DNA from 3 places in the Hymenobacter gelipurpurascens genome. Region 3 is predicted to be linked to each of the others. Evidence: riboswitches for the same ligand, from Rfam matches in the RefSeq annotation. Region 3 holds a riboswitch; each other region holds the start of a gene.
The links. Region 3 has a riboswitch for S-adenosylmethionine ahead of CFT68_RS05690 (ATP-grasp domain-containing protein). Riboswitches for the same ligand answer to the same signal wherever they lie in the genome.
Positions count from the first base shown of each region.

Region 1: linked by a shared signal. The riboswitch ahead of CFT68_RS15125 (O-acetylhomoserine aminocarboxypropyltransferase/cysteine synthase family protein) and the one ahead of CFT68_RS05690 (ATP-grasp domain-containing protein) in region 3 are both predicted to bind S-adenosylmethionine.
Region 2: linked by a shared signal. The riboswitch ahead of metH (methionine synthase) and the one ahead of CFT68_RS05690 (ATP-grasp domain-containing protein) in region 3 are both predicted to bind S-adenosylmethionine.

Region 1 is NZ_FYEW01000002.1:771,767-781,868, forward strand. It holds gene CFT68_RS15110 (erythromycin esterase family protein) at 1-734, opposite strand, end outside; gene CFT68_RS15115 (lipocalin family protein) at 925-1,341, opposite strand; gene CFT68_RS15120 (LysM peptidoglycan-binding domain-containing protein) at 1,574-1,873, shown strand; SAM riboswitch class I at 2,234-2,347, shown strand; gene CFT68_RS15125 (O-acetylhomoserine aminocarboxypropyltransferase/cysteine synthase family protein) at 2,741-4,129, shown strand; gene metX (homoserine O-acetyltransferase MetX) at 4,450-5,487, shown strand; gene CFT68_RS15135 (homoserine dehydrogenase) at 5,477-6,754, shown strand; gene CFT68_RS15140 (HPP family protein) at 6,916-7,503, shown strand; gene CFT68_RS15145 (alpha/beta hydrolase) at 7,521-8,750, opposite strand; gene CFT68_RS15150 (S66 peptidase family protein) at 8,902-9,807, shown strand; gene CFT68_RS15155 (GNAT family N-acetyltransferase) at 9,823-10,102, shown strand, end outside.
Region 2 is NZ_FYEW01000002.1:1,167,932-1,178,033, forward strand. It holds gene CFT68_RS16805 (SDR family oxidoreductase) at 1-634, opposite strand, end outside; gene CFT68_RS16810 (alkene reductase) at 868-2,001, opposite strand; gene CFT68_RS16815 (PA14 domain-containing protein) at 2,171-3,292, opposite strand; SAM riboswitch class I at 3,726-3,839, shown strand; gene metH (methionine synthase) at 3,911-7,621, shown strand; gene metF (methylenetetrahydrofolate reductase [NAD(P)H]) at 7,806-8,762, shown strand; gene CFT68_RS16830 (tetratricopeptide repeat protein) at 8,887-9,366, shown strand; gene CFT68_RS16835 (energy transducer TonB) at 9,636-10,102, shown strand, end outside.
Region 3 is NZ_FYEW01000001.1:1,333,807-1,343,908, forward strand. It holds gene CFT68_RS05675 (efflux RND transporter periplasmic adaptor subunit) at 1-291, shown strand, start outside; gene CFT68_RS05680 (efflux RND transporter permease subunit) at 423-3,614, shown strand; gene CFT68_RS05685 (efflux transporter outer membrane subunit) at 3,861-5,345, shown strand; SAM riboswitch class I at 5,527-5,620, shown strand; gene CFT68_RS05690 (ATP-grasp domain-containing protein) at 6,079-7,104, shown strand; gene CFT68_RS05695 (LLM class flavin-dependent oxidoreductase) at 7,104-8,129, shown strand; gene chrA (chromate efflux transporter) at 8,289-9,602, shown strand; gene CFT68_RS05705 (ATP-dependent helicase) at 9,708-10,102, shown strand, end outside.

The sequences.
Region 1 (10,102 bases), on a different contig from region 3:
AAGTTTTGGAGCCAGAAGGCGGCCCGAGTCCGACGTGGAATATCGGGGCCGGCCGCTATTTTTTGCAGCAGCTTGCTGGCTTTGGCTAACTGGCTTTCGAATAAAGCCGGTTGAAAGTTTTGGGGTACTACGAAGTGGCCTAGCGCTGCTACCACTTCCTCTAAATAGTCGTAGCCAATAGTGTTGGCACCTTTTTCTGGGCGTAGAAACTCCTGTAATTCCTCCACCAGCTCGTCGCGATAGTCGCCGCCCAGCTGCCCATCAAAGCCGGCCACGCGTAGGCCACCTTTGCCCAGCAGCGGCAGAATACCCTGAAACTCCTGTGTGCTAGTCCAGATGGGAAAAACGCTGTTTTCCAGTGCTTCCGGCACTGTCACTCCGGCATTTATATCGCGCTGCGCTCTGTCCAATTCATAAAACCCGCTTTCAAAGGCCACGGTGGTAAAGCCCATACGCTCTTTCAGGAAGCGCAGGAGGCGGATTTTAGCCTCCGTTACATTGCCCTCGCCGTGGGTGGGCTCGCCCAGCATTACTACCCGCGCGCTGCCTATTTCCTGCACCAAAAATTCCAGATCAGAAAAGTTGGTATCGGTGGCGCTGATGCTGCGGAGTGCATGTACCGGAAGCTTCGACCGAGTGGTTGTAGTTGTAATAGCCGACTGGCCTAGACCCGTTGTAATAGCACTTACTGCTAGCAAGCCAGACGCCAGCAAGCGCCGAAAATTCTTCACCATATAATCTACTTGGATAATTATTGTTACTACCGTAACTGTTGAGCAAGGTATAGTATTCCTCAGATATTAAGATTCTGGTTTCACTACCTCACCAGCATATAGCCGTTGCCACAAACACCAAGAGGCCCTTCCGCTTGGTAGCAGAAGGGCCTCTTGGTGTTTTTTCGGAGTGGCTTTTCCAGCCAATACCCTATTCTTTTTCCAGACGCAGCTCGGCACCGGCCGCGCTTTTCAGCGTCAGCTTGTCATCGGTGAGCGTTACTACACTGAACGTGTTGCTTTCGGCAGCACCTTCGGGCGTCATCGTGATGGTTTTAGCCGTCTGGTCGAAGGCATATTTGCCGTTTACCGTACCGGTTGGTGCAGCCATATTGTACTGGCCGTTAGCGAAGAACGTGATGCGCTCATCTTCCTGCGCATCTGTTTGCTTCACCTTGTCGCCGGCTGAACTCAGCTCTTTATCCGTTTTCCAGACTTTGCTGTCTTTGCCATAGAGCATATTCACGCCTTCTACTTTGCCTTCTTTGCTGCCGCAGGAAGTGGTAAAAATGGCGAGCAACATCAGCAGGCTGGCCAGATAGCGGAGGGTAATGGACTGCGTTTTCATGGGTGTAGGGAGATGAATGAAAAGAATACTGCCAGACTGGTATAAGGCCCGACAGCGAGAGTTCGAATACTGCGCTTCTTACGGTAGCCTACGCCAAGATGTTCAACTAAGCTTAAGCTCCTCCATAACCTTACAACTTATTGAAAGGCCTTAGCGTAAGACGCACTACCGACATCCTGCATCTGCTTGATAACCGGCCTTTTCCTCTCCTCACCTTTAACTTGCACTAGCTATGGGACTGTTTGATTTTCTCTCCAACGAAGGCGATAAAAAACCTGTTGAGCCTGCTAATAAGCCCGCTGCTGGCGGTGGTACCGATTTCTTCGGCAACAATGCCAACGCAGCCAGCAATACCGCTGCCGCCGGCGATACCTACACCGTAGTAAGCGGCGATTCGCTCTCCAAAATTGCCAAGCACCACTATGGCGATGCCGCCAAATGGCACCAGATCTATGACGCCAACAAAGGCGTTATCGGCTCCAACCCCGACCTCATTGAAGTAGGCCAAGTCCTGACGCTACCCAAGCTCTAGGCCACTCGCCCTCCTTAGAAATATCCTAAAAGCTGCCTTCACAAAAGGCAGCTTTTTTTATGCTTTAACAGACGATTTTACTGAAAATAAAAAAGTTTTTCGCTTGGCTTTGCAGTCACTGAAGCCGTTAAGATCAGTGGCATGCAGCACTTGCCGAGAGCAACCATAACGCGAATATTAACTACTAAAACCTCATTTCTAACAACTTACCACACCCTGGCATTTACTCGCTCGTGGCCTAGGCCACTACCCGCCGCTGCGAAAAAATATTTTACCAATCTATTGCAGATATCAAATCCGGCTATACATTTGCAACACCAACACGGTACTCCTCTGCTCGCGGCAGAGTAGTTTTCATAGGATTTATACAGAAGCGGCGAGAGAACAGGCTCCCTGACCCGCTGGCAACCTTCGACCGCGCGAAAGGTGCCAATTCCTGCCCGACCAAGCTTTTGCTGGCGGGGCATATAACTCAGAGTGCCATGGAAAACACCCCCGCTTTCGCCCGTTTGACCTCATCCGCCCCGGCTGCCTTGCTGCACGCCGCCTCGCCGATGGGTTTCTGTGTTGCTCCCGCCGTTTCGGTGGCCGCTCCCGTTGCTGCGCGAATGCGCTGCTGTTGCAGCGCCTGTTGTTGCTGTAGCTAACCGCCCGTAGGCCGGTTTCTCCGCACAACTCCCCTCCCCCTCTTCCTGGTTCTGCCCTCAGAGTGTTTGTGCCATCTAGGCCACTCTCAACAGGCCCCATCGCATCCTAACCGCCACTTTTAGCCGGTTTTGGGCGGTCTGCGCTACGTCTCATCGTGACCTCAACTCCCCTTCCAGACTTCTATCCTTCTTCCGATAACTCCTTACTGACCAGATCGTCATGTCAACTCCAGCCCTTCACTTCGAGACTTTGCAACTCCACGCTGGCCAGCAGCCCGACCCCGTAACTGGTGCCCGCGCCGTTCCGCTGTACCAGACCACTTCTTACGTGTTTAAGAATGCGGAGCACGGCGCCAACCTGTTTGCTCTGAAGGAATTCGGCAACATCTACACCCGCCTGATGAACCCCACCACCGACGTGTTTGAGCAGCGCATTGCCGCGCTCGAAGGCGGTGTGGCGGCCTTGGCGGTTTCCTCGGGGCAGGCGGCGCAGTTCATTGCCTTGAACAACATCCTGCAGGCCGGTGACAACTTCGTCTCGACCTCGCACTTGTATGGCGGCACCTACAACCAGTTTAAGGTGGCCTTCAAGCGGTTGGGCATTGAAGTTCGCTTTGCGGATGGCGACCAGCCCGAGCAGTTCGAGAAGCTGATCGACGACAAAACGAAGGCTATCTACCTGGAAACCATCGGCAACCCCAGCTTCAGCATTCCGGATTTTGAGCGCATTGCGGCCATTGCCAACAAGCATGATCTGCCTCTGATCGTAGACAACACGTTTGGTGCTGGTGGCTACTTGTTCCGCCCTTTGGAGCACGGCGCCCACATTGTGGTAGAATCGGCCACGAAATGGATTGGCGGACACGGCACCAGCATCGGCGGCGTGATTGTGGATGGCGGCAAATACGACTTCGGCAACGGCAAGTTCCCGCAATTCACGGAGCCATCCGAAGGCTACCACGGGCTGGTGTTCAATGATGTCTTCGGCAAGAATGGACCGTTTGGCAACATCGCCTTCATCATCCGGGCCCGCGTGGAAGGTCTGCGCGACTTCGGGCCGTCGCAGAGCCCTTTCAACTCCTTCCTGCTGATTCAGGGCCTCGAAACGCTGAGCCTGCGCGTGGAGCGCACCGTGGAAAACGCCCTGCGCGTAGCTACCTGGCTGGAGCAGCATCCGCAGGTAGAGGCCGTGAATTACCCTGGCCTACCCAGCAGCCCCTACCACAAGCTGGCCCAGAAGTACCTGAAGCGCGGCTACGGCGGCGTGCTGACTTTCGCCATCAAAGGCAGTAAGGAAACCGCCTCGCAATTCATTGACAACCTGAAGCTCATTAGCCACTTGGCCAACGTAGGCGACGCCAAAACGCTCATCATTCAGCCCGCGGCCACCACGCACCAGCAGTTATCCGAGCAGGAGCAGCTTTCGGCCGGCGTAACGCCTACGCTGCTGCGCATTTCGGTGGGCATTGAGCATTTTGATGATATCCGCGCCGATTTGCAGCAGGCCTTTGACGCGGTGCGCAACGCCGCCCCGCTCACTGCCGAGGCTAATGGCAGCACGCTGCTGCCCGAGCCGGAACCAGAACACGCCGCTACGCTGGAGGTCTAAGACCAAGAGAGGGGTTGAACAAGTGGCTGCTGCTTCGTGGGGACAGCCAGAACTTGACCTTCAGCAGGCGTAATGCGGGCAGCCCGACGGATTTTTTGTGAGAGAGGAACCCGTTGAACTAAGCTGCCCGCCCATAGCCGGGGCTGAACCAGTGCGTCTGCTGGTTCAGCCCGCGGGCTTTGGAACAGGAATAATGTGAGGCTTCGGCTTCGCATGGATTGAGCAACGCGAATTGCGATACCTCAATCATACTTATTAGTACTGCATGACCAGCGAAGCGGAGGCTGGCCTAGACCAGCCTCCGCTTTTGCTTTTGCCCTATGTCTGACATCGACCAACAAATTTTTCGGTTACCTAGGCCACTCCGGCTGGAAAGCGGCGCTGTGCTGCCGCACGTGGAAGTGGCCTACCACACCTACGGACGTCTTAATGCCTCCCGCGACAACGTGGTATGGGTATGCCACGCCCTCACGGCTAACGCAGACGTGCTAAGCTGGTGGCCCGGCTTGTTTGGGAAAGACACCTACTTCGACCCTGCCGATTGGTTTATTGTGTGCGCCAACGTGTTGGGCTCCTGCTACGGCAGCACCGGCCCACTCACGCCAAACCCTGTAACCGAGAAAGTGTCCTACCAGCATTTTCCGCTGCTGACCATCCGCGACCTGGTTTCGGCGCACGAGGCGCTGCGGGAACACCTGGCCCTGACGCGTATTCATACGCTAATTGGTGGCTCATTGGGCGGACAACAAGCTGTGGAATGGGCTATTCAGCGCCCCGAGCTATTTGAGAACTTGGTGTTGCTGGCCACCAGCGCCCGGCACTCAGCCTGGGGCATTGCCTTCAACGAAGCCCAACGTCTCGCCATTCAGGCCGACCCAACTTATTACACCGCCACACCGGATAGCGGCGCAACTGGCCTACGGGCCGCCCGCGCCGTGGCCCTGCTCAGCTACCGCAGCTATGAGGCCTACGAAAGCGCGCAAACCGAGCCCGATGATGCCGTAATCACGGATTTCCGGGCCAGCTCTTACCAGCGCTACCAGGGCGACAAGCTGGTGGCTCGGTTCAATGCGCACAGCTACGTCACGCTATCGAGGGCTATGGATTCGCACCACGTAGGCCGGGGCCGGGAGGGCGTGAAGGCTGCGTTAGGCCGAATTCGGGCGCGGACGCTGGTTATCGGTATCACCTCCGATGTGCTGTTCCCAACGAGTGAGCAGCAGCTGTTGGCCCGCCACATTCGGGGCGCCATGTATGCCGAAATGGATTCGCAGTACGGCCACGATGGCTTCCTGATTGAAACGGCGCAAATCACCCATTTACTCGAACGCTTTTACGTCCAGACTTATGTCCACTAACCTGCCAACAACCTCCCAAGCTACTCCTGCTACTACGGCCGCTCAGCCGTGGCGCGTGGGCCTGATTGGCTTCGGCTGCGTAGGCCAGGGGCTATACGATATCCTGCAGCAACAGCCGCAAACCGGTTTCGACATTAGCCGCATCGTGGTGAAAAACCACACGAAAGAACGGCCGTTACCCGCTAATCGGTTTGAGTTTAACGCCGATGATCTGCTGGCCGACGACACGCTGGACGTGCTGGTAGAAGTTATTGATGATGCCGATGAAGCCTTCCGGTTGGTAGCGGAAGCCCTGCGGCGGGGCCGCCGGGTGGTTACGGCCAACAAAGCTATGCTGGCGCGCCACCTCCCCGAGCTGGTGCAGCTGCAGCACGAAGGCCACGGCACCTTATTATATGAGGCGGCCGTGTGCGGCAGCATTCCGGTTATCCGGACGCTGGACGCCTACTTCGGAGTGGAGCCATTGCGCCGCCTCACGGGCATTCTCAACGGCTCCTCCAACTACGTGCTCACGCGCATGGGCGAGGACGCCTCCGACTATGCCCTGGCCCTTGCCGAGGCCCAGGCAAAAGGTTTCGCCGAAACCGATCCGTCGTTGGATATGGGGGCTTTCGACCCGCGCTCCAAAGCGGTATTGCTGGCGGCTCATGCGTATGGCGCTTTTCTGCAGCTAGAGCAGGTATTGAACCTGGGCATTGAGGGCATCAGTGCCGTTGATATTGCGTTTGCTGCCACGCTAGGCCAGAAAATCAAGGTAGTGGCAGGCCTACAGCGCCTCCCCGATGGTCGCGTAACGGCCTTGGTAACCCCGCAGTTTGTGGGGCCGGAGTCGCCGCTGTACACGGTGGACAATGAGTTCAACGGCGTGGTACTAGAGGCTGATTTTGCGGGTGAGCAGTTTCTGCGCGGCCGGGGCGCGGGCGGCCACCCCACCGGCTCGGCTGTGCTGGCCGATTTGGCCGCGCTGCGCCAGGGCTTTGCCTATCAGTATCCCAAAGCCAACGCCACCACTCCGGCCTACGCTTCCGATCTGGAAGTGGAAATCTACCTGCGCACTGACGAAGAACGCATCATCGACCTGCTTGACTTCAGCGAGATTTCAGAAGAAGCCGACGAGGATGAGTACGTGGTAGGTTTTGTGGCGCTGGAAAACCTCATCCGTCACCGCGACACGCTGCGCAAGTACGGCGCCTTTATTGTGCGTACCGGGCAGCTACGGCCCATCAGCACGGCTGTAGCGGCGGTGGTGGAAGAGGAGTCCTTTTAACAGTTGGCGGCCATCGTAAGCTCTGTACAGAACCCCTTGTTTGGCTCCTGCCGGATAAGGGGTTTTCTGTTTGGAGTACCTTTGCAGCCTTTTTGGGCCCTACTAGGCCTATAGTGCTGAGTAGCTGTGCATAGGTGCTACTCAGAATTTATCAGCATAGCATGCGACAAAAATTGCGGAAACATGCGCGGCAGGCGCGCTACATTCTATATCAGGAAACCCTGTTTGATTTCAAGGAGCACGTCTGGACTTTTCTGGGCTCCTTCGCTGGTATTGCCCTTATTGGGCTACTGAACCGCTACTTTCTGGGCGCTAATGATACGATGCTGCTGGTAGGCTCCTTTGGGGCGTCGTCGGTGCTGATATATGGTATCATCAATAGCCCGCTGGCTCAGCCACGCAACCTGATTGGGGGCCATTTGCTGAGTGCATTTGTTGGCGTGACGGTGTACAAGCTGGTGCCGGGGGAGCTATGGCTGGCAGCCGCGCTGGCGGTGTCCTTGTCCATCATCGGGATGCAAATAACCAAAACACTGCACCCGCCGGGTGGCGCTACGGCACTTATTGCCACCATCGGCTCGCCGCAGCTGAAGGCCCTGGGTTATTGGTATATGGTAATGCCAGTGCTGTCGGGCATTAGTATCCTGTTGCTGGTAGCCCTCCTCTTCAACAATGCTACTTCCAGTCGCCGCTACCCAACCAATAAATACTGGTATAAAGTCTGGCAACGCGGCTATGGCAGAACCTAGCCGCCTAGGCCTATTGCTTACTTCGGCTGGCCAGGCGTAGAGGTAGTAGTTGGTATGGGTGTAGCTGTTGCGGACTGAGCCGGCAAACCCGGCTCTGGCGGACTGTCCGCTGTGCTCTGCGGTTCCGTTACTGGCTTACCAGTCAGCTGGGTACTATCTGGTGCAGCAGGAGAAAACTGCGCGAGTTGCAGTGGCAAGCCGGCTGGTATATCGGGCCTGAAGGGCATAACCAACCGGGGCTTCAGAAAGGCTACTGGCCTAGGCTGCGGTTTCAGGGCAGCCGCCAGCAGAGGGCCCGGCTGGCCAGCACCTAATAAGGGCCGCAGAAAGTCGCGGGCAGTGGTGAATACAGTATCCAGATAAACTGGCTCTACCGAATACGGCACATGGCCTGCGCCACGCAGGCGACGCAGCACGTTGGGCACGCCCACTGCTGTAGCGCGGGTACTAATGGCGCCACCTCCACCTACGCGTTGCGCGGGCAAAGGTGTTCCTACCCGGCCGCGGCCGTAAGGCACTAGTCCATCCCGGGTGCCATGGATGTTGCAAACGGGAATGTCGCTGGGTTGGAGCCAGCGCACGTCGGCCAGGGCGCCGCACATATTTACCACGCCTCTCGGGCGACTGCTGTAACGCAGGTGGCCCCCATTGCCTTCTAGGCCACCCAGGCTGGCTAAGTCCAGATAAGCGGGCACCTCAGCGGGCTTATCCATGTAAGCGGTGAGCAGCGACATAAAGCCCCCGGCTGAGCTGCCACCCACAAAAATGTACTGCGGATGCACCCGAAACTTACGGGCCGTAGCGGCATCATGGCGGAAGAAACGGATGGCCGCCCGCATATCCTGCGTGGCCCGGAAAGCAGCCCGGCCGATGCCCACCGTATCAAAAGGAAAGAAATACAAACGGTAGTCGATGCTGGCCGTGACGTAGCCCAGGCGGGCCAGGCGGGTGCAAAGGGCCGTCATCACGGCATCGTCGCGGGTGCCGGTCAGGAAGCCACCCTCGTGGGCCAGCACAATCAGCGGGCGGCGACGCACGGTGTCGCTGGTAGGCTGGTATACATCCATGTAAAGCGTCTGGGTCTGGCCTAGGAACGTAGTGGCCTGCCCAAACTCTACGCCCCGCTGAACTGTCACCTGCCGGAAGCGCGGCTGGTAGTAGCGGCCTCGTGTCGTATCAATTTGTGCCTGCGCGGCCACCGATGTCAGCAACGCCCCCAGTATTGCCAGCAGCCAGAAGTATTTCATGTCCGGTTTATTAACTCGGCCAGCCCATATCAAGCGGCAGCCACCACAAAGATACTCCGTAGGCCACTGCTCTTTGAGTTGATTTCGGCTGCAACGGTTGCCGAAGTTGTGTAGGTTTACCGGCGAAAATTTTCACTTTCCCCGACCACGCATGGCCACTACTGCCCCCGCTCCCCTTCGTTCCGGCGACAAAGTCGCGATTGTTTGTCCGGCCCGAAAAGCCTCGGCTGAGGAGTTGGCCGCGGCCGTAGCCACCCTGCAAAGCTGGGACCTAGAGGTGGTGCTGGGCGAAAGCACTACCGCCGCGCAGCATCAGTTTGGAGGCTCCGATGAGGTGCGTGCCCGCGACCTGCAGCGCCAGCTCAACGACCCCAGCATCCGGGCGATTCTGTGCGCGCGCGGCGGCTACGGCACCACCCGCATCATTGATCAGCTGGACTTTTCGCGCTTCGCACAAGACCCCAAATGGGTAGCCGGCTTCTCTGATATCACCGCCCTCAACAGCCATTTGCTGGCCCTAGGCCACCAGAGCATACATGGCGTGATGCCGATGCTGTTTCATCAGGAAAGTGGCGAAGAGTCGTTGGAGAGCCTGCGGCGGGCGTTGTTTGGCGAGGAGGTGGCCTACAGCGCGCCGGCCCACGCCCTCAACCGCCTGGGCACCGCTACCGGCGAGCTGACGGGAGGCAACCTGAGCCTGCTCCAAACCCTCACCGGCACCCGCTCCGAATGTCCCACCGCCGGCCGCATCCTGTTTTTGGAAGACATCGATGAGTACCTGTATGCCATCGACCGCATGATGGTGCACCTGGAGCGTACCAGCAAGCTCCAGCACCTGGCCGGCCTGCTCGTAGGCCACTTCACTAACCCCCAGGATAACACTATTCCGTACGGCCAGACGCCCAACGAAATCATCGACCATTACGCCGGCAAATACGGTTTCCCCATTGCCCATCACTTCCCCGTAGGCCACGAGCCCCAGAACATGGCCCTCATCTGTGGCCGCGAAGCGCGGCTGGTGGTAGAGGAAACGGGCGCCCACCTCACTTACCTCTAGGTCTATTCTAACACGATGACTATCCGAACGATATCTGCCGACGAGCTGCCGCGGTACCTGGAAAGCCTGACGCAGCTGCTACAAGATGCCGTAGACACCGGCGCCTCTGTCGGGTTTCTGCCGCCACTTGCCCCAGCAGTAGCTACTGATTTCTGGAACGGCGTAGCCGATGCCCTGCAAACCGGCCACCGCCTTCTCTGGATTGCCGAGCAAGATGGCCGCGCGCTGGGCACCGTACAGCTAGATTTAGCCACCAAACCCAACGGCCTGCACCGCGCCGAAGTCGCCAAGCTGC
Region 2 (10,102 bases), on a different contig from region 3:
GGTGCGGAATGGCGGCCTGGGCCATCCAGATGTAGCCGAGGATGTTGGTATCGAAAGTGCGGCGGATTTGCTCCTCGGATATGTCCTCGAACTTCTCGGCGCTCATCTGGAACGCGGCATTATTGACGAGGATGTTGAGGCCGCCGAGCTCTTTGCGGGTGAGGCGCACGGCTTGTTTGCACTGCTCCGGGTCGCGCACATCCAGTTGGAGCAGCAAGCACTTACGGTTCTGGGCTTCGATGAGGCGCTTGGTTTCCTCGGCGTCCACGGTGTTTTCGTTGTAGAGCACGGCTACGTGGGCGCCTTCCATGGCAAACGCCACGGCCACGGCCCGCCCGATGCCAGAATCGGCGCCCGTAATCAGCGCAATCTTATCCTGCAGTTTCCCGGCCGCTCGGTACGTAGAGAAGTTCATGGCCGGCTGCAGCTTCATATCGGCCTGCTTGGCTGGGTACGGCAGCGTTTGGGCGTGCTGCTTCATCTCTTTGGCCGTAGGCCGCTTTACCGGCTTGGGCGCTTCAGTAGCCGAGGCCGCAGCCTTCTTAGCGGCCGGCGTGGCAGAGGTTTTTTTGGTGGAAGCGGCCTTGGCAGCCGGCTTAGCAGAACTAGAAGCAGAGGTTTTTTTAGCGGCCATCGGCGTAATGCATAAGGGTGAAGTAATTTGCTTACGCAAATCCGGACCTCGACAGCTAAACCCCACCCCCGGCCCCTCACCTCCGGGAGAGGGGAGCCAGACGGCTGCTATTCCAGAACGTACTCCTCTCCCGGAGGTGAGGCGCCGGGGGTGGGGTACCCGCATAAGCAAAAACCCGCCCCAGCTTGCGCTGAGGCGGGTTTTCATTGTCAGACAGGCCTAGGCCTGTTCTGCTAGTTGTTCTGGTAATCAACGGGCTCTTTTACGTCTACGCCCTGGTCTTGCAGGGAGGGGTAGTCGATGTAGCCTTTGTCGCCGGGCACGTAGAACGTGCTGGGGTCGGGGGTGTTGAGGGCGGCCCCGATGCGGAAACGCTCTACCAGGTCGGGGTTGGCGATGAACGGCACGCCGAAAGCAATTATGTCGGCTTCGTTGTTGGCCAGGGCTTCTTCAGCGGTTTCTTGGGTGTAGCCACCGTTCAGGATAAAGGTACCGTTGAAAATTTTGCGCAAGTGCGCCGCTACGGCCGGCGCCTTCGGTTGCGCCATTGGGTGACCGGGCAGGGCCTCAATTACGTGCAGGTAGGCCAGGTTGAACTGGTTCAGCTGCTCGGTGAGGTAGCTGAAGGTTTTCACCGGATCGGAATCCTGGATGCTGGCGCTGCCCTGCGGCGAGAGGCGGATGCCCACGCGGTCGGCACCCAGCTCGTCTACCACGGCTCGCACCACTTCCAGTGCAAAGCGGGAGCGGTTTTCTACGCTACCGCCGTACTCGTCGGTGCGCTGGTTGGAGCCATCCTGAATGAACTGATCGAGCAGGTAACCGTTGGCGCCGTGGATTTCCGCGCCATCAAAGCCGGCCAGCTTGGCGTTACGGGCTGCCTGACGGAACTGGTCTACTACTCCCGGAATTTCTCTCAGCTCCAAGGAGCGCGGCGCAGGTACATCTTCAAAGCCCTGGCCGGTGAAGGCCTTGGCGCCTTCGGGCTTAATGGCAGAGGGACCTACCGGCAGCTCCCCATTATGGAAGAATGGGTGCGATACCCGGCCTACGTGCCAGAGCTGAATGAAAATGCGGCCACCAGCAGCGTGCACCGCATCCGTTACTTTTTTCCAACCAGCTACCTGCTCCTCCGTGTAAATACCAGGAGTGTTGATATAGCCCACGCCCTGGGGCGATACCTGCGAACCTTCCGTGATAATCAGGCCGGCTGATGCGCGCTGCACGTAATATTTTACCACTGATTCGGTGGGAACGGTGGCCTCGTTGGTGGCCCGGCTGCGGGTCATGGGAGCCATAGCAAAGCGGTTGGGCAACGTAAGCGCGCCCACTTGCACAAGCGTAAATAACTTGGTGTTGTGGCTCATAATGAAGACGAATTTCGGGAATCAGCTACGTGCCGATTCGCGAACTGTAACTGGTGTTGCTACATATATGTTTTCGTCTTCGCTACTTTTTTTCATCCTGACGCCTTTGCCAGGAAGGAGAGCCCAGCAGCGCCCAGTTGTTTTTATTAGGCCTGTTGACAGGCATTACCTACTGCACTACCACTTCCACGCGGCGGTTGCGGGGACGTAGCTGCGGGTCGCGGTTATCGGCCACTGGCCTAGCGCCGCCGTAGCCGCGGGCCGTAAGCCGCACCGAGTCGATGCCCTGTTGCACCAGGTACTGCCGCACCACGCGGGCGCGCTGCTCGGAGAGGCGCAGGTTTAGGGCCGCTTCGCCCACATTATCGGTGTGGCCGGCAATTTCCAGCTGCATGGTGGGCTGCTCGCGCAGGGTGCGGGCCAAGGCGTTCAGGGTGGGGCGGGAGCTGGGCAGCAAGGTCGCGGTGCTTTGCGTGAAGTAGAGGTTGGGCAGCGTCACGGCCGCCCCTTTGCTGAGACTTGCCACGTCCGGGAGGTTAACAGGTGTGGTATCTGGCGCTACGGATTTTAAAGGCGCAGGCTTTGGGACAACGACTGGCCTAGCGCGGCGTGCTACCCGTGGAGCTACTGCAGGTGGTGTTGCAACCATTCTTCGGGAGCTGGGCGCTAAGGGAGCTGCAGGCGTTTTAACCGGCGCTACCGCCACAGCAGGCGCCGGCTTAGGCTTAGCTTCTACCATCATTAAAACATTGGCCGGTATGTTCTCATACAGATTGGCGCTCGGAATTGGCTGGGGCTGATTCATCACCTCTGGCAGTTGCCACGCCAGTTGAGCCTTAGAGTCCCGGTCAGATTGATAATACTCTACCCGCACCGCGTAGTAACCGCCAGCTTTCATTTTGAGGTGCGCCGTGGAGATGGTAGCGGGCTGATTGCGCCAGGAGTCCAGCACTTTCTTACCGCCAATCCAGACGCGCATGCCGTCATCGGTGGCAATCTGGAAGGTGTAAAGCCCCGTTACCGGCGCGTAGATGTGCCCGGCCCAGCGCACCGAAAAATACTCGCCCGGCACGCCTGGCCCCGGCGACACAAAATGGTCGCCGTTAGGGCCGATAGTCCAGTTAAAGTCAATACCTGGGTCAGTGCGCGTCAGCACTAACGTCTCAAAGTTCTTGCCCCCGTAGTATTGCCCGCGTAGGCCAGTGCCGGGCTGATGCTGCGCCAGCGCTAGGCCACTTATTAGCAGTAAAGCAGTCGTCAGGCCTGCACGATAAAAAGATAAAGAAACCATAACAGCTAGGTGATAAAAGATTGAGCTTAAGATGCACACCGGGCCTTGTGCTGCAAAGTCTATTCAACGAGTACAGAGCTTAAGCTCAACGAACCGATTTCTCAAGTATATATAGTATTCCACCATTTTGTATAAGTAAATCTCATGCTGAGCATGTGGCGCATCAAGCCAGAGACTGAAGCATTTCGCGTACTGACGCTACAGTAGTAATAGCCCTCCCGCCCGTCATCCTGAGCTTGCGAAGGATCTTATCAGGTCTGACCGACTGGCCTAGCGCCTCGTGCTACCGTGAGAAGATCCTTCGCAAGCTCAGGATGACGGGCGGGAGGGACGGACAACAGTTAACTGTCCTAATAAGCTATTTGTGCCCCGTAGGCCACTCCAAAACCCGCCACATTGAAATTTGAAGATTCCCGTTGTATCTTCGCTGTGTTACTTATCCAGAAAGACCGAGGGATTGGGCCCTATGACGTCTTAGCAACCTGAAATAAAACAAGGTGCTAATTCCCTTTTCAAACCGTTTCGGCGGTCTGGAAGAAGATAAGAACAGGACGCGCTTCCCGCACGGCTCTCTCTGGATAGGCACTTTTTCGCTGCCGAAATACTTGAAGAGCCGATATGCCGACCGTCACTGACTCCCCGCTCCACGATATTCTTGCCAAGCGCGTCCTGATTCTGGACGGTGCTATGGGCACCATGATTCAGCGTCATAAGCTGGAAGAGGCTGACTTCCGTGGCTCACGCTTCGCGGATCATCCCAAGCCTCTGCGCGGCAACAACGACCTGCTCAGCATCACGCGCCCCGACATCATCAAAGGCATCCACGCCGACTACTTCGCGGCCGGCGCCGACATGGTGGAAACCAACACGTTCAGCGGCACTACCATCGCCCAGGCAGATTACGCCCTGGAGCACATCGTGTACGAGCTCAACTACGAGTCGGCGCGCATTGCCAAGGAGGTAGCCGACGATTTTACGGCCCAGAACCCCAGCAAGCCCCGCTTCGTGGCCGGCGCCGTCGGCCCCACCAACCGCACCGCTAGCCTCTCCCCCGACGTGAACCGCCCCGGCTTCCGGGCCGTGACGTTTGATGAGCTGGCTACGGCTTACCACGAGCAAGTGCGTGGCCTAGTAGATGGTGGATCCGACGCTCTGCTCATCGAAACCATCTTCGACACGCTGAACGCTAAAGCGGCGTTGTACGCGGTGCAGAAGTTCTTTGATGAAGGCGGCCGCGTGGTGCCCATCATGATTTCCGGTACCATTACCGACGCTTCCGGCCGCACTCTCTCGGGGCAGACGGTGGAGGCCTTCTGGAACTCGATTCGCCACCTGCCCCTGCTGAGCGTGGGCCTGAACTGTGCCCTCGGAGCCGATCAGTTGCAGGTGTATATCAAAGAGCTGAGCCGCATTGCTGATGTGCACATATCGGCTTACCCGAATGCCGGTTTGCCGAACGCGTTTGGCGGCTACGATGAATCGGCCCAGGAATTTGCAGGGGTAGTAGAAAACTACCTCAAAGAAGGCCTCGTGACGGTGGTAGGTGGTTGTTGCGGCACTACGCCTCAGCACATTGGAGAACTGGCCCGCCTGGCAGAAAAGTATGAGCCGCGCAAGCTGCCGGAGCTACCCAAAGTAACTCGCCTGAGTGGCCTAGAGCCCTTCGGCATCACGGAAAACAGCCTGTTTGTGAACGTAGGTGAGCGGTGCAACGTGACTGGCTCCCGGGCCTTTGCTCGCCTCATCCGGACCGGCAACTACGAAGCCGCCCTGCAGGTAGCCCGCGACCAGGTGGAAGGCGGCGCCCAGGTTATCGACGTGAACATGGACGAAGGTATGCTCGACTCGGAGCAGGCCATGACCACGTTCCTGAACCTCATTGCCTCGGAGCCCGACATTTCGCGGGTGCCGATTATGATTGACTCCTCGAAGTGGAGCGTGCTGGAAGCCGGCCTCAAGTGCGTGCAGGGCAAGAGCATCGTAAACTCTATCTCGCTCAAGGAAGGTGAGGAAACCTTCAAGGAGCGCGCCCGCACCGTTCGGCAGTACGGCGCCGCCGTGGTGGTTATGGCCTTCGATGAGAACGGCCAGGCCGACACACTGGAGAAGCGCATCGAAATCTGCCAGCGCAGCTACGACATTCTGGTGAATGAAGTAGGCTTCCCCGCCGAAGACATCATTTTCGACCCCAACATCCTGACGGTAGGCACCGGCATGGAGGAGCACCGCAACTATGCGCTGGACTTCATTGAAGCTGTCCGCTGGATCAAGCAGAACCTGCCCGGCGCCCTCACCAGCGGCGGCGTCAGCAACATCAGCTTCAGCTACCGCGGCAACGACGTGGTGCGCGAAGCCATGCACTCGGCCTTCCTCTACCACGCCATCCAGGCCGGCCTGGATATGGGCATCGTGAACCCCAGCCAGCTGGCGGTGTACGACGAAGTACCCAAAGATCTGCTGGAGCTGGTGGAAGACGTGCTGCTAAACCGCCGCCCCGACGCCACTGAGCGCCTCGTCGACTTTGCCGACACGGTAAAGCAGAAGGACAAGGTGGAGGTAGTAGCCGACGCCTGGCGCAGCTTGCCGGTGAAAGAGCGTCTGCAGCACGCCCTGGTGAAAGGCATCACGGAGTTCATCGACCAAGACACTGAGGAAGTGCGCCAGCAAGTAGCTAGGCCACTCGAGGTGATTGAAGGCCCCCTAATGGCCGGCATGAACGTGGTGGGTGACCTGTTTGGCGCGGGCAAAATGTTCCTGCCTCAGGTAGTGAAGTCGGCCCGTGTGATGAAGAAGGCGGTGGCCTACCTAGAGCCTTACCTACTGGCCGACAAACAAAGCGGCGACCGGCAAACAGCCGGCAAGATCCTGCTGGCCACGGTGAAAGGCGATGTGCACGACATCGGCAAAAACATCGTGGGTGTAGTGCTGGCCTGCAACAACTTCGACATTGTGGACTTGGGCGTGATGGTGCCTTTGGAGAAGATTCTGGACGAAGCCGCCAAGCAGCAGGTAGACGTGATTGGCCTGAGTGGTCTGATTACGCCTTCGTTAGATGAGATGGTGTATGTGGCCCAGGAAATGGAAAAGCGCGGCCTTAAAACGCCGCTGCTCATCGGCGGCGCCACCACCTCTCGCCTCCACGCTGCCGTTAAAATTGCGCCAAATTACTCAGGCCCCATAGTGCACGTGAACGATGCATCCCGCTCAGTAGGCGTGGCCGCGGCCCTGCTGGGCTCTGCTGCTGTGGAGTACGCCCGCACCGTGCGCGAGGAATACCGCCAGCTCCGCGAGGATTACGCCGGCCGCCAGCGCGAGAAAAGCTACCTGACCATTGAAGCCGCCCGCGAAAACGGGTTCAAGGCCGACTGGGAAACCAGCCGCATTGTGAAGCCAAGCTTCCTAGGCACTAAAACCCTGGAAGACTACCCGCTGGCCGAGCTGGCCGAGTACATCGACTGGACGCCCTTCTTCCAGACCTGGGAGCTCAAAGGCCGTTACCCCCGCATCCTCACCGATGAGAACGTAGGCGAGGCCGCGACCCAGCTTTTCAACGACGCCCAGAAGCTGCTGAAGCAAATCATCGACGAGAAGCTGCTCACGGCCCGCGCCGTAATAGGCTTCTGGCCCGCCAACACTGTAGGCCACGATACCATCCAGATTTTCAAGGACGACACCCGCGAGGAAATCCAGACGGAGTTCTTCACTCTGCGCCAGCAAAGCGAGAAGGCTCCCGGCATACCCAACCTGGCCTTCTCCGACTTTGTGGCTCCACGCGAAACCGGCCGCGAGGATTACATTGGTGGGTTTGCCGTGACGGCAGGCCTAGGCATTGAGAAGCTGCTGGAAAAGTACGAAAAGGAGCACGACGACTACTCCAGCATTATGGTGAAAGCCCTGGCCGACCGCCTCGCTGAGGCGTTTGCTGAACGCATGCACCAGCGCGTGCGCGAAGAGTTCTGGGGTTACGACCCAGCCGAGAACCTCTCGAACGAAGACCTCATTCAAGAGAAATACAAAGGTGTGCGCCCCGCCCCCGGCTACCCCGGCTGCCCCGACCACACCGAGAAAATCACCTTGTTTGAACTGCTCGACGCGGAGAATAACACCGGCATCCGTCTCACCGAGAACCTGGCCATGTACCCCGCCTCCTCGGTCAGCGGCCTTTACTACGCCCACCCTGATTCCCGCTACTTCGGTCTTGGCCGCATTGGCAAAGATCAGGTAGAGGACATTGCTGAGCGCAAGCACATGCCACTACCGGAGCTGGAGCGCTGGCTGGCCCCCAACCTGAACTACGACCCGGCCAGCGTACCTGTGACGGCGCTGTAGGCCACTAAAAACCAGTTTCCCTCCTCAGATGAGGAAGGGCTACGGGTGGTTGAAAAACTAAAGCTAGAGACTACAACATGTTATCGTTCTAGGCCACTTCAACTACCCCCAACCCCTCCTCATCTGAGGAGGGGAGTTTAGATTACTACTCCCTCGACTCACTAGTTACCTGCTAGTGCTCTATATGAAAGTAACCGAACACCTGACCCGCGCCGACGGCAAGACGTTGTTTTCCTTCGAGGTACTGCCCCCGAAAAAGGGCGAGAACATCCAGAACTTGTTCTCGAATATTGAGCCCTTGATGGAGTTCAAGCCACCGTTTATCGACGTGACGTACCACCGCGAGGAGTACGTGTACCGCCAACACCCCAACGGGTTCCTGGAGAAGAAAACGGTGCGCAAACGTCCCGGCACGGTGGGTATTTGCGCGGCCATCAAAAACCGCTTTGATGTGGACACGGTGCCGCACCTGATCTGTGGCGGCTTCTCGAAAGAAGAAACCGAAAACGCCCTCATCGACCTGCACTTCCTGGGCATCGACAATGTGCTGGCCTTGCGCGGCGACCCAATCAAATCAGAAGGTCACTTCAAACCCGACCCCGATGGCCATTCCTATGCCGCCGACCTTATTGGGCAGGTAGCCGACCTGAACAAGGGCGCTTATTTGGATGAGGAACAGGACGATACGTGGGCTACCAACTTCTGCATTGGCACGGCGGGCTACCCCGAGAAGCACTTTGAGTCGCCGAACTATGCGGCCGATTTGCGCTACCTCAAGCACAAGGTAGACCGCGGCGCCGACTACATCGTGACGCAGATGTTTTTTGATAATGAGCAGTTCTTCAAGTTCGAGAAAAGCTGTCGGGAAGCGGGCATCACGGTTCCTATCATCCCAGGCCTCAAGCCGCTCACAACGAAGAGCCAACTGAGCATGCTGCCCCGCTCCTTCTACCTTAACCTACCGGAAGAACTGGCCGATGCCGTGCACCTTGCGCCGGACAACAACGCGGCCCGCGAAATCGGGATTGAGTGGTGCATCAACCAGAGCAAGGAGCTGATGGCCCACGGGGTGCCCTGCCTGCACTACTACAGCATGGGCAAGTCGGAGAGCATTCGGCGGGTGGCGGCGGCGCTGTTCTAGGCCACTTTGCACTACTTATCTTGAGAAGGATCTGAGAACATACCGGGAAACCGCAGCTGTTTTCAGATCCTTCTTTTGTGTTAGAAATCCGTATAGAGGCACTTTGCGCTTCCAACCTCGCCTTATGTCTACCCTCGACGAACTATTTGCTCGCCTGCGCGAAGCCACGGCCCCCGCCGAAATTGAAGCGTTGCAGGATGGCATCTGGCAGATCTGGCTGATGGCAGGCCACCCCAAACTCGATAAACACTTAGAGGCCGGCATGCGCGCGCTGGCAGCCGGCGACTATACCCTCGCTATTCAGGAGTTTACGGTGTTGGTAGAGAGCAGCCCAAGCTATGCTGAGGGCTGGAACAAGCGGGCCACCGCTTATTACATGCGCGGGGAGTACCGGGCCTCCCTCGATGATGTGCGCCAAACGCTGCGCCTAGAACCACGCCATTTCGGGGCGCTGTCGGGCAAGGCCACCATGTTGCTGCATCTGGGCGATGCCGCAGGTGCCTTACGCGCTTTGCAACAGCTTGAGCGCCTGTGCCCCAACTGGCCGGGCCTGCAAACCCGTCTACGCGACCTGGGAGACCAGCTAGATGAGAACAGCTGGTAAAAAGTAAGCACTTACTATTGTTGAGTGCGCGGATAGTTGTAAATTTCCCGGACCTAGTGTCGTCAATGGCTGCTCCCACCGGCTTGTTGGCGTCTTTATTTCTGCTCTAGGCCAGTGTATGATGGTCCCACCTGCTTTTTTTCTGTTACATCTGCTTTTTGCAGATTTATAACAAAACTAATATTTTCTTTTCTTTTTCATTTTACCCGACTAGCTCTTAGTTGGTTATTTGCCCGCGCTCTTTCCTCCCCCGCAATCCCACTCGTTACATGAAAAAACTCTTACCCCTGATAGTACTACTTGCCCTGCTGAGTGCTGGTTCCACCCAAGCCCAAAAGCTTAAAAAAACCGAATGGGAAAGCGGGCAGATAGAAAAAGGCGAAAAAATTGGGGTGTGGGAATATTACGCCTATACCCGCGACGGCCGGCAGGTTATTACCCAGAAATACGACCACACTGCTAAGAAGCTGCTCTTTTTCCGCGATTTTGACGACGTGACGTACGCTGTCCAGAAGGCCAGCGGCGACTGGAGCCGCGAGCATCTAACCCAGCCGCCGCTGTTCCTGGGCGGCGATGCGGCGCTGTCTCCCTTCATGAGTAAGCTCAACTACCCAACCCAGGCGCAGAGCAAGAACATTCAGGGGAAAGTGCTGGTATCCTTCGTGGTAGATACGCTGGGCCGCGCCGCTGACCACAAAGTAATGCTGGGTATTGGGGGCGGCTGCGATGAAGAAGC
Region 3 (10,102 bases):
GCTAGCGGCAAGGTACGCATCACCAATACCGTATCTGATGCAGTACTGGTGCCTCAGAAAGCGGTGTTCGAGATTCAGGACAAAAACTATGTTTTCCTGGTGGATAACGCCGGCAAGGTGCAGCAGCACGAGTTCAAGCCCAAAACACGGCTAGCCACCTATTACCTGGTGGCCTCGGGCCTGAAACCGGGGCAGCGCGTGGTGTGCGAAGGCACCCAAGATTTGCGCAACGGCGCCCAAATCACCCCCCGGATGGTCACGCTCAGCAGCCTCGTATCGGTGCTGCCGTAGGCAAAACGTCACGGCGTGTTCGGCTTTTAGGCTTGCGAGGGGACATTGCTCCTGGAAGTCTGAACGCGTCGTGGCGTAATACGGCCGCCTAGGCCAGTCGCCTGCTTTTCTCCCCTCCTGATGTTGTTGCTATGCTTGCATTGTTCATTCGGCGGCCGGTGTTGTCGCTGGTCATATCCTTGTTTATTACCCTGTTAGGTGGCCTAGCGCTGTTCACGCTGCCCATCACGCAGTTCCCCGACATTGTACCGCCTTCCGTAACCGTTACGGCCCGCTACACCGGCGCCAACGCGGAAGTCTGCGCCAAGGCCGTGGCTACGCCCCTGGAACGCGCCATCAATGGCGTGCCGGGCATGACCTACATTTCCTCGGTGAGCAGCAACAGCGGCATCACGCTCATTACGGTGTTCTTCCAGGTAGGCACCGACCCCGACCTGGCGGCCGTAAACGTGCAGAACCGCGTGCAAACGGTAATCGACGAGTTGCCGGAAGAGGTTATCAAGGCGGGCGTGAGTACTGAGAAAGAGGTGAACAGCATGCTGCTCTACCTCAACGTGATGAGCGAAGACCCCAAGGTGAGCGAGAAGTTCATCTACAACTTCGCTGATATCAACGTATTGCAGGAGCTCAAGCGCATTGATGGCGTGGGCTTCGCTGAAATCATGGGCCAGCGCGAGTACTCCATGCGCGTGTGGCTGCAGCCCGACCGCATGCTGGCCTACAACGTGTCGGCTGATGAAGTAATCGAAGCCATCCGGGCCCAGAACGTGGAGGCGGCGCCGGGTAAATCGGGCGAGAGCTCGGGCCAGGATGCGCAGGTGCTGCAATATGTACTGCGCTACACCGGCAAGCTCTTCGAGCCCAAGCAGTACGAGGATATTGTGCTGCGCGCCGAGCCCGACGGCTCCATGCTTCGCCTCAAGGACGTGGCCAAAGTGAAGTTCGACGTACTCAGCTACGGCATGGTATCCAAGATTGATGGCAAGCCCTCAGCAGCCATCATGCTCAAGCAGCGCCCCGGCTCCAACGCCTCCGATGTAATTAAGCAGGTGAAGGAGCGCATGGCCGACCTAAAGGTATCGTCGTTTCCGCCCGGCATGACCTACAACGTGGCCTACGACGTGTCGCGGTTCCTCGATGCGTCTATCCATGAGGTACTGCGCACGCTGGTGGAGGCCTTCCTGCTGGTGTTCGTGGTGGTGTACCTGTTTCTGCAAGACTGGCGCTCCACGCTGATTCCGGCGCTGGCCGTGCCGGTGGCGTTGGTGGGCACGCTGTTTTTCATGCAGCTACTGGGCTTCAGCATCAACCTGCTCACGCTCTTTGCGCTGGTGCTGGCCATTGGTATTGTGGTCGATAATGCCATTGTAGTGGTGGAAGCGGTGCACGCTAAAATGCACGAGAAGCACCTTTCCGCCATGGATGCTACCCTGGAAGCCATGTCGGAAATTGGGGGCGCCATAGTAGCCATTACGCTGGTGATGTCGGCGGTATTCGTGCCGGTATCGTTCATGGAAGGCCCGGTAGGCGTGTTCTACCGCCAGTTCTCCCTCACGCTGGCTATTTCCATCGTGATTTCCGGGGTGAATGCCCTCACCCTCACACCGGCTCTGTGCGCGCTGATGCTGAAGCCCACGCACGCCATTGAAGGCGATACGCCGGATGCCGCCGATGGCCGACGGCTAGGCCTAATGGATCGGTTCTTTGCGGGCTTCAACCGCCGCTATGAGTCGATGGCTACCGGCTACCGCAACCTGGTGCGAACCGTGGCTAATCACCGCATCATTACCATAGGCCTACTGATCGGTTTCTGCGTGGCAACCTGGGGCGTAAACTCCATCCTTCCTTCCGGCTTCATCCCGACGGAAGACCAGGGCATGATTTACGTGAACGTGACCACGCCGCCCGGCGCCACAGTGGAACGCACCGAGAAAGTGCTCGACCAGATTCAGAAAGCCGCTGCCAAGCTCGGCCCGGTAGAGTCCGTTTCGACGCTGGCTGGCTATAGCCTTATGAACGAGGTGGCCGGCGCTTCTTACGGCATGAGCATGATCAACCTCAAGGCCTGGGACGACCGGAAGGAGTCCGTAACGGAGCTGATTGCCCTGCTCAACGAGCAAACCAAGCACATCAACGACGCTGACATTCAGTTCTTCCCACCGCCCACCGTGCCCGGCTTCGGTAACTCCAGCGGCTTCGAGCTGCGCCTCCTCGACCGCACCGGACGCGGCGACTTGCAGCAAACGGCCAAAGTTTCCAACGACTTCATCACGGCCCTGGCCAAAACACCCGCCGTGGGCGCGGCCTTCACCGGCTTCGATGCCAGCTTCCCACAGTACCTCATTCACGTCGATCAGGACCAGGCCGCCAAGAAGGGCGTGACTGTGGATAAGGCCATGAGCACGCTGCAAACCCTCATGGGCTCGTTTTACGCCTCCAACTTCATCCGCTTCGGGCAGATGTACAAGGTGATGGTGCAGGCCGATCCCAGCTTCCGGACCAAGCCCGAAGATGTGCTGAAAATGTACGTCAAGAACGACCGCAACGAGATGGTGCCCTACTCCAGCTTTGTGCGCTTGGAACGCGTGTACGGCCCCGAGCAGCTCACGCGCTACAACATGTACACCTCAGCCATGCTCAACGGCGACGCCGCCCCCGGCTTCTCCTCCGGCGACGTGATTAAGACCATTGAGCAGGTAGCCGCCAAAGAGCTGCCCCGCGGCTACAGCTACGAGTGGAGCGGCATGACGCGCGAGCAAATTCTGAGCGGCAACCAGGCGCTCTACGTGTTTGCCATCGTGCTGGTGTTTGTGTACCTACTGCTGGCGGCCCAGTATGAGAGCTTCCTGCTGCCGCTGCCGGTAATCCTGAGCCTGCCTACCGGCATCTTCGGGGCCTTCCTATTCCTGAAGCTGCTAGGCCTGGAAAACAACATCTACGCCCAGGTTTCGCTGGTTATGCTAATTGGCCTGCTGGGTAAAAACGCCATCCTCATCATTGAGTTTGCGGTGCTGCGCCGCAAAGAAGGTGCCTCAGCTCTAGAGGCCGCCGTGGAAGGTGGTTACTCGCGCCTCCGCCCTATCCTGATGACTTCCTTCGCCTTCATTGCCGGCCTGATTCCGCTGTGCATAGCCACTGGCGCGGGCGCCCTTGGCAACCGCTCCATCGGTACGGCCGCGGCAGGCGGCATGTTCATCGGCACCCTGTTCGGCGTCGTCCTGATTCCGGGGCTGTATGTGCTCTTCGCCGGGCGCGAAGGCAAGGCCAAAAAGAAGAAGCCCAAACAGCTAACCGAAGCCGAACCAGTTCACGCCACGGCATAGTACTGCCCGCAAATTCAATCTAGCAGCCAGGGCATTCAAACTTGGTCGTCATGCTGAGCGCAGTCGAAGCATCTCTACCGCTTCTCTAGGCCAGTTGTTTAGCCAGAGGTAGAGATGCTTCGACTACGCTCAGCATGACAATTACTGCAGCAACATCAGCACGCGAGCTGCCCCAACAAGCGCAGCATGACACACCTGATTATAACCGTCTAGCTACTAGCTACCACTTACCGCTAGTCTTCCTCCATGACCTTTCCTCCCCTTAGCATTTTTACCCGTCGATTTCTTCCAGCCCTGACTGGCCTAGCGCTGGCCACGGGCTGCCGCGTTGCCGAGCCCGTTCCGACTCCGGCCGCTTCTCCCATGCCAGCCAGCTTCACGCAGGCAGCCACCCCGGATTCGGCGGGCGTGGCGGCGTTGACGTGGCGGCAGTTTTTCGGGGATAAGAATCTGGTATGCCTCATTGATACCGCCCTGCAGGCAAATCCAGATTTGCGGATTGCGGTACAGCGTATTGAAATAGCCCGGGCCAACCTGCGGGTGCAGCGCGGCGCCTTGCTGCCCAGTGTGGATGCCGTAGCCAGCGCCGGCGTAGACCGCTACGGCGCCTACACACTAAACGGTGTCGGCAACTACGATACCAACCTCTCGCCCAACATTGATAGCCGCCAGCGCATCCCTACGCCCACTCCTGACTTTTTTCTGGGCCTACGCAGTTCCTGGGAAATCGACTTGTGGGGTAAGCTAAGTCAGCGCAAACAGGCCGCTTACCTGCGCCTGCTCGCTACCGAGAAAGGCCGCCATCTGGTAGAAACGGCCTTGGTTGCGCAAGTAGCTAGTCTGTATTTCGATTTGCTGGCCCTGGATAATGAGCTGGCCGTGCTGGGCAAAAACCAGCGCCTGCAGGAAAGTGGCCTAAAGATAGTAAAAGTGCAGAAGCAAGCCGGCCGGGCCAACGAGCTGGCCGTGCAGCAGTTCAGGGCGCAGCTCCTGCGCACCCGCAGCCTGGAAGCCGAAGCCCGTCAGCGCATTGTAGCCGCCGAAAACGAGCTAAACCGACTACTAGGCCGTTATCCGCAGCGCATTGCGCGTGGCTTGCCCATTTTGCAGCAGCCCTTACCCGCCCGTGTGCAGGCCGGTTTGCCCGCCACTATGCTCCTAAAGCGCCCCGATGTGCAACAAGCTGAGCTGGAGCTGGTGGCCGCCCGCGCCGATGTTGCTGCCGCCCGCGCCGCCTTTCTGCCTTCGCTCACGCTCACGCCGTACGTGGGCCTGAATGCCTACAAAGCTTCCCTCCTGTTCAATGCGCCTAGTTCCTTAGCTATTGGTGCGCTGGCCGGACTTGCGGGTCCGATCATCAACCGCAACGCGCTCAAGGCCAACTACAGCCGATCCGCCGCCGAGCAGCAGGTGGCCTACTTTGAGTATCAGAAAGCTATGCAAACGGGCTTCGAGGAAGTGGTAACCAACCTGCGCGGCATCGGCAACTACCAGCGCATGTACGAGTTGCAGCAGCAAGAAGTAGAAGCTCTCAACCAGGCCGTTTCCATCTCCGATGACCTGTTTAAAGCCAACTACGCCACCTATCTGGAGGTCATCACGGCCCAGCGCAGCGTGCTGGAAGCTGAGTTGAACCTGAGCAATACCCGCCGCCAGCAGTTCCTGCGCCTCATCGATCTATATCGCTCCCTGGGCGGCGGCTGGACGCCTACCACTACTGTGAAGAAATAGGCAGCCCGTTTTTCACCAAAAGGCCAAGCCGCCGCTCACTCAGGGCTGAGTGGCGGCGGCTTTCTCGTGTAGTGCCTAGACGTATAAACTTACCCCGAAATATTGCGGCTAGGCCACTATTGCAACTTTCAATTCTGACGCCTTACCTTTGAGGAGTCAATTCTTTCTGACCAAAGGATTGTTTTTATACAGAGGCGTGGAGAGACAGGCTCGACGAAACGCCGGCAACCCCCAGTGATGAGCTGGAACGGTGCCAAGTCCTGACCATATAAAAACAAGTTGCCGTGGCTACTACCAACAACTTTCTCGCCCCTTCTCCCGCTTTCGTTGCTATGCAACAGCCTTGTTGTGCCCTGCGCACCCAGGCCGTTTGCATGCCTTGCGTGTGCATGGGTTGTTGTTGTTAGGTAGCCTCTACGCTTCGTAGTCTACGGTTTTCGCCTTCCCCGATGCATTCATTGGGAATGCTGGCGGCCGCTGCGCTGATTTCTGCCGGCGCTTTACCTTCTCTGTGTTTTCTGCTGCGCCGATTCGGCGGCCGTGTACTCTCGCGGGTTGGCTGTCGTGTAGGCCACTAGCGCCAGAGAATCGGGTTTCAGCAGGCTTATAGGCCACTACGTGCTTCTCTCAGAATACATCTGCGCCTGTCCGGCGCTGAGCTTTTCGCTGGCCGAAAACCGCTTAGGTAGGCCGGTTTCTTTTCGCTGTTTCCATTATTTCCCCTCCTTACTTCATGTCGCACGCTCAAAAGCCCATTGGCATCTATTTCGAACACCCTGAGTGGTTTAAGCCCCTGTTTGCCGAGCTGGACCGCCGCGGACTGGCCTACGAGAAAATCGACGCCGCTCATCACCTCTTCGACCCCTCGGAAAAAGAGAGCCGCTACTCCTTGGTAGTGAACCGCATGAGTTCCTCAGCCTATTTGCGCGGTCACGGCCAGGGCATCTTCCACACGGCTGGCTATGCCACGCACCTGGAGCGTATTGGTACGCGCATTATCAATGGCTCGGCGGCTACGGCCATCGAAACTAACAAGGCCCGTCAGCTTTCCTTGTTCTCTTCATTGGGCCTGAAGTTCCCGAAGTCCTTTGTAGTAAACCACGCCTCACGTATTGCAGATGCCGCCCGGCAACTGCAGTTCCCCATCGTGGTGAAAGTGAACATTGGCGGCAGCGGCGCGGGCATTATCCGCTTTGACACGATTGAAGGCGTAGAGGCGGCCGTGGCCGCTGGCCAGATTGACCTAGGCATCGACCAAACGGCCTTGGTACAGGAATACGTAACGCCCCACGGCGGCAACATTCACCGCGTAGAAACGCTGAATGGCAAGTTTCTGTACGCCATGAAGGTGTACACCACCGGCGAAAGTTTCAACCTCTGCCCCGCCGAAATCTGCCAGATTCCGGAGGAACAATCGGCGGAGTTCTGCCTCACGGAGGCGCCTAAAAAAGGTATTCAGGTGGAAGCTTTCACGCCCCCAGCCGAGGTAATTGAAGCCGTGGAGCGCATTGTGGCCGCTGCTAAGATTGACGTGGGTGGCATCGAATACCTGATTGATGACCGCACCGGCGACGTGCTATTCTACGACATCAACGCCCTCTCCAACTTCGTGGCCGACGCCGTGAATGTGGTGGGCTTCGACCCCTACGCCCGCTTCGTGGACTACCTCGAAACGCAGCTGCCCGGCGCTAAGTCAGGCGCAGCACCTGTTGGTGCTGATTTCATTACTTCTTCCCCCGCTGACCTCATCGCACAATAATGAGATACGGATATTGGATGCCCGTTTTTGGCGGGTGGCTGCGCAACGTCGAGGACGAAAACATGCGCGCCGACTGGGACTATGTGAAAACGCTGGCCCAACGCAGCGAAGAGCTCGGCTACGACCTTTCGCTCATCGCGGAGCTGAATCTCAACGATATCAAGGGCGAAGAAGCCCCTTCCCTGGATGCCTGGAGCACGGCCGCCGCCCTGGCCGCCGTCACGAAGAAACTAGAGCTGATGGTGGCCGTGCGGCCCACCTTCCACTCGCCGGCCCTGCTGGCCAAGCAAGCCGCCAACATCGACCACATCAGTGGTGGCCGGTTGTCATTGAACGTGGTGTCGTCGTGGTGGCAGGATGAGGCCAAGAAGTACGGCGTGCACTTCGAGCAGCACGACGACCGTTACGCCCGCACCGCCGAGTGGCTGCACGTGGTCGATAACCTCTGGAAGCAGGACCACTTCACCTTCGAGGGCAAGTTCTACAAGGTAACCGACTCCATTCTGCAGCCCAAGCCGGTGTCGCGCCCCCGGCCGTTCCTCTACGCCGGTGGCGAATCGGAAGCCGCCAAAAACCTCATTGCCGCACAGTGCGACGGCTACGTCATGCACGGCGACGAGCCCGAGGCCATCGGCCGCCGCATTCAGGACCTGAGCCAGCGCCGTGAGAAGCTCGGCTTGCCACCCATGAAGTTTGGGGTGGCTGCCTACTCTGTGGTGCGCAACACGGAGCAGGAAGTGAAGAAGGAGCTGGAGCGCATCACCAACGTGAACGGTTCGGCGGCCGGCTACAAAAACTACCAGCAGTGGCTGGCTGGCACTCAGCTCGAAAACCAGGTATCGCTGCAGGATTACTCGGTCTCGAACCGTGGCCTGCGCTCCGGCCTCACCGGCACCCCCGACCAGGTAGCCGAGCGCATCGCCGCCTTCGAAGCTGTGGGCGTCGATCTGTTCCTGCTCCAGTGCAGCCCGCAGCTGGAGGAAATGGAGCGGTTCTCGGAAGCAGTGATTCAGGTACTGGCCTAGGCCAGTGGCCAGTTCGATAGACCACCAAAACTGTCATTCCGAGCAAAGCGAGGAATCTGGGTTAGCTTCTTATAAGTGAGCCAGATTCCTCGCTTTGCTCGGAATGACAGTTTTAGGCCACCTTCAACGCCCTAATGCTTTTCTCCTTACTCTTGCCCTATGGAATCAGCTTTACCTGTTGCTTCAGCCGATGTTCCCGTTGCGGCGCCAGTGTCTTTCGCGGAGGCATTTCGCTTCTGGCTGAAGCTCGGGTTCATCAGCTTCGGCGGGCCAGCTGGCCAGATTGCCATGATGAACGAGTATGTGGTAGAACGCCGCCGCTGGCTGGATGAGGAGCAGTTTCTGCATGCTTTGAACTATTGCATGCTCCTACCCGGCCCCGAGGCGCAACAGCTGGCCACCTACATTGGGTGGCTGCTCCACGGCGTGCGGGGTGGCCTAGTGGCGGGCGGCCTGTTCGTGCTGCCCTCGGTGTTTATGCTGCTGGGCTTGAGCTGGGCGTATGTGGAATATGGCACGGTGCCCGCGGTGGCTGGGCTGCTGTATGGACTGAAGCCGGCCGTAGTTGCCATTGTGCTGGGGGCGCTGTTGAAGATTGGAGAAAAAGCCCTGAAAACGCCTCTACATATGCTGATGGCACTGGCCAGCTTTCTGGCGCTGTTCGTAGGCCACTTGCCGTTCCCGGTGGTAGTGTTCAGCGCCTTGCTGCTCGGCCTATTGGTGCAACGCTGGCAGCCAACCTGGCTGGGCATGAAGCTAACAGCCCCGGAAACTATTCCAACTACTGAACCTAGTAACCACAAGTGGCCTAGACGAGTGGCCAAAGCCCTCCTGATTGCGCTAGGCCTCTGGATAATTCCGGTAGCAGCTGCCGGGCTGCTCACTGGCGAATGGAGCTTCTGGTGGCAGCTGACGCGGTTTTTCACTACGGCGGCGCTGGTTACGTTCGGCGGGGCCTACGCCGTGCTGCCTTATGTGGCCCAGGTAGCAGTCGAGAAATTTCACTGGCTCACACGCCTGCAAATGGTCGATGGCTTGGCCCTCGGCGAAACCACGCCGGGCCCACTTATTATGGTGCTCACCTTCGTCGGGTTCATGGGTGCCTGGCAACACGGTGGGCACTCGGTGGTGTGGGGGGCGGCGGGGCTCCTGCTCACCACTTTTTACACCTTCCTGCCGAGCTTCCTGTTCATTTTTGTGGGCGCCCCGCTGGTGGAGCGCACGCGCCAGGATGACCGTGTGAAAGCGGCCTTGAGTGTCGTCACGGCAGCTGTGGTGGGGGTTATCCTGAACCTCGGCATTTATCTCGGCCAGGCAGTTGTGTGGCCGCAGGGAATTCAAGCTTCGCCAGATTGGTTTAGCCTCGTATGGGCAGTGCTTTCGGTGGGCGCGCTGCGCTGGGGCAAGGTGAATCTCATCCTCTGGATTGGCGTGAGTGCCTTGGTCGGCTGGGGGTATACCTGGCTGTTCTAGGCCACTTTTCCTCCTCAAACGCTGCAAAACGGCCTCGGCATTCCCCTACCAAAGCCCTACCTTTGCTAAGTAGCCAATAAGCTTAGTTTCCGACTAATAGACCGAATGGGACTCGATTATCTTTCTCTATTGAACCCCTCGCAGGCCGCTGCCGTGATGCAAATCGATGGCCCCTGCATGATTATAGCGGGTGCCGGCTCGGGCAAAACCCGGGTGCTCACTTACCGCATTGCCAACCTGCTGGAAAAAAACGTTGATCCGTTCAACATCCTGGCCCTCACCTTTACCAACAAGGCGGCCAAGGAGATGCGCGCCCGTATTGAAAAGGTAGTTGGCCCCGAGGCCAAAAACCTCTGGATGGGCACCTTCCACAGCATTTTCGCCCGCATTCTGCGCTCCGAAGCCGATAAAATCGGCTACCCCCGCTCCTTCACTATCTACGATACTCAGGATTCCAAAACTCTGATCGGCCAGATTGTGAAAGAGCTGGAGCTGGACGA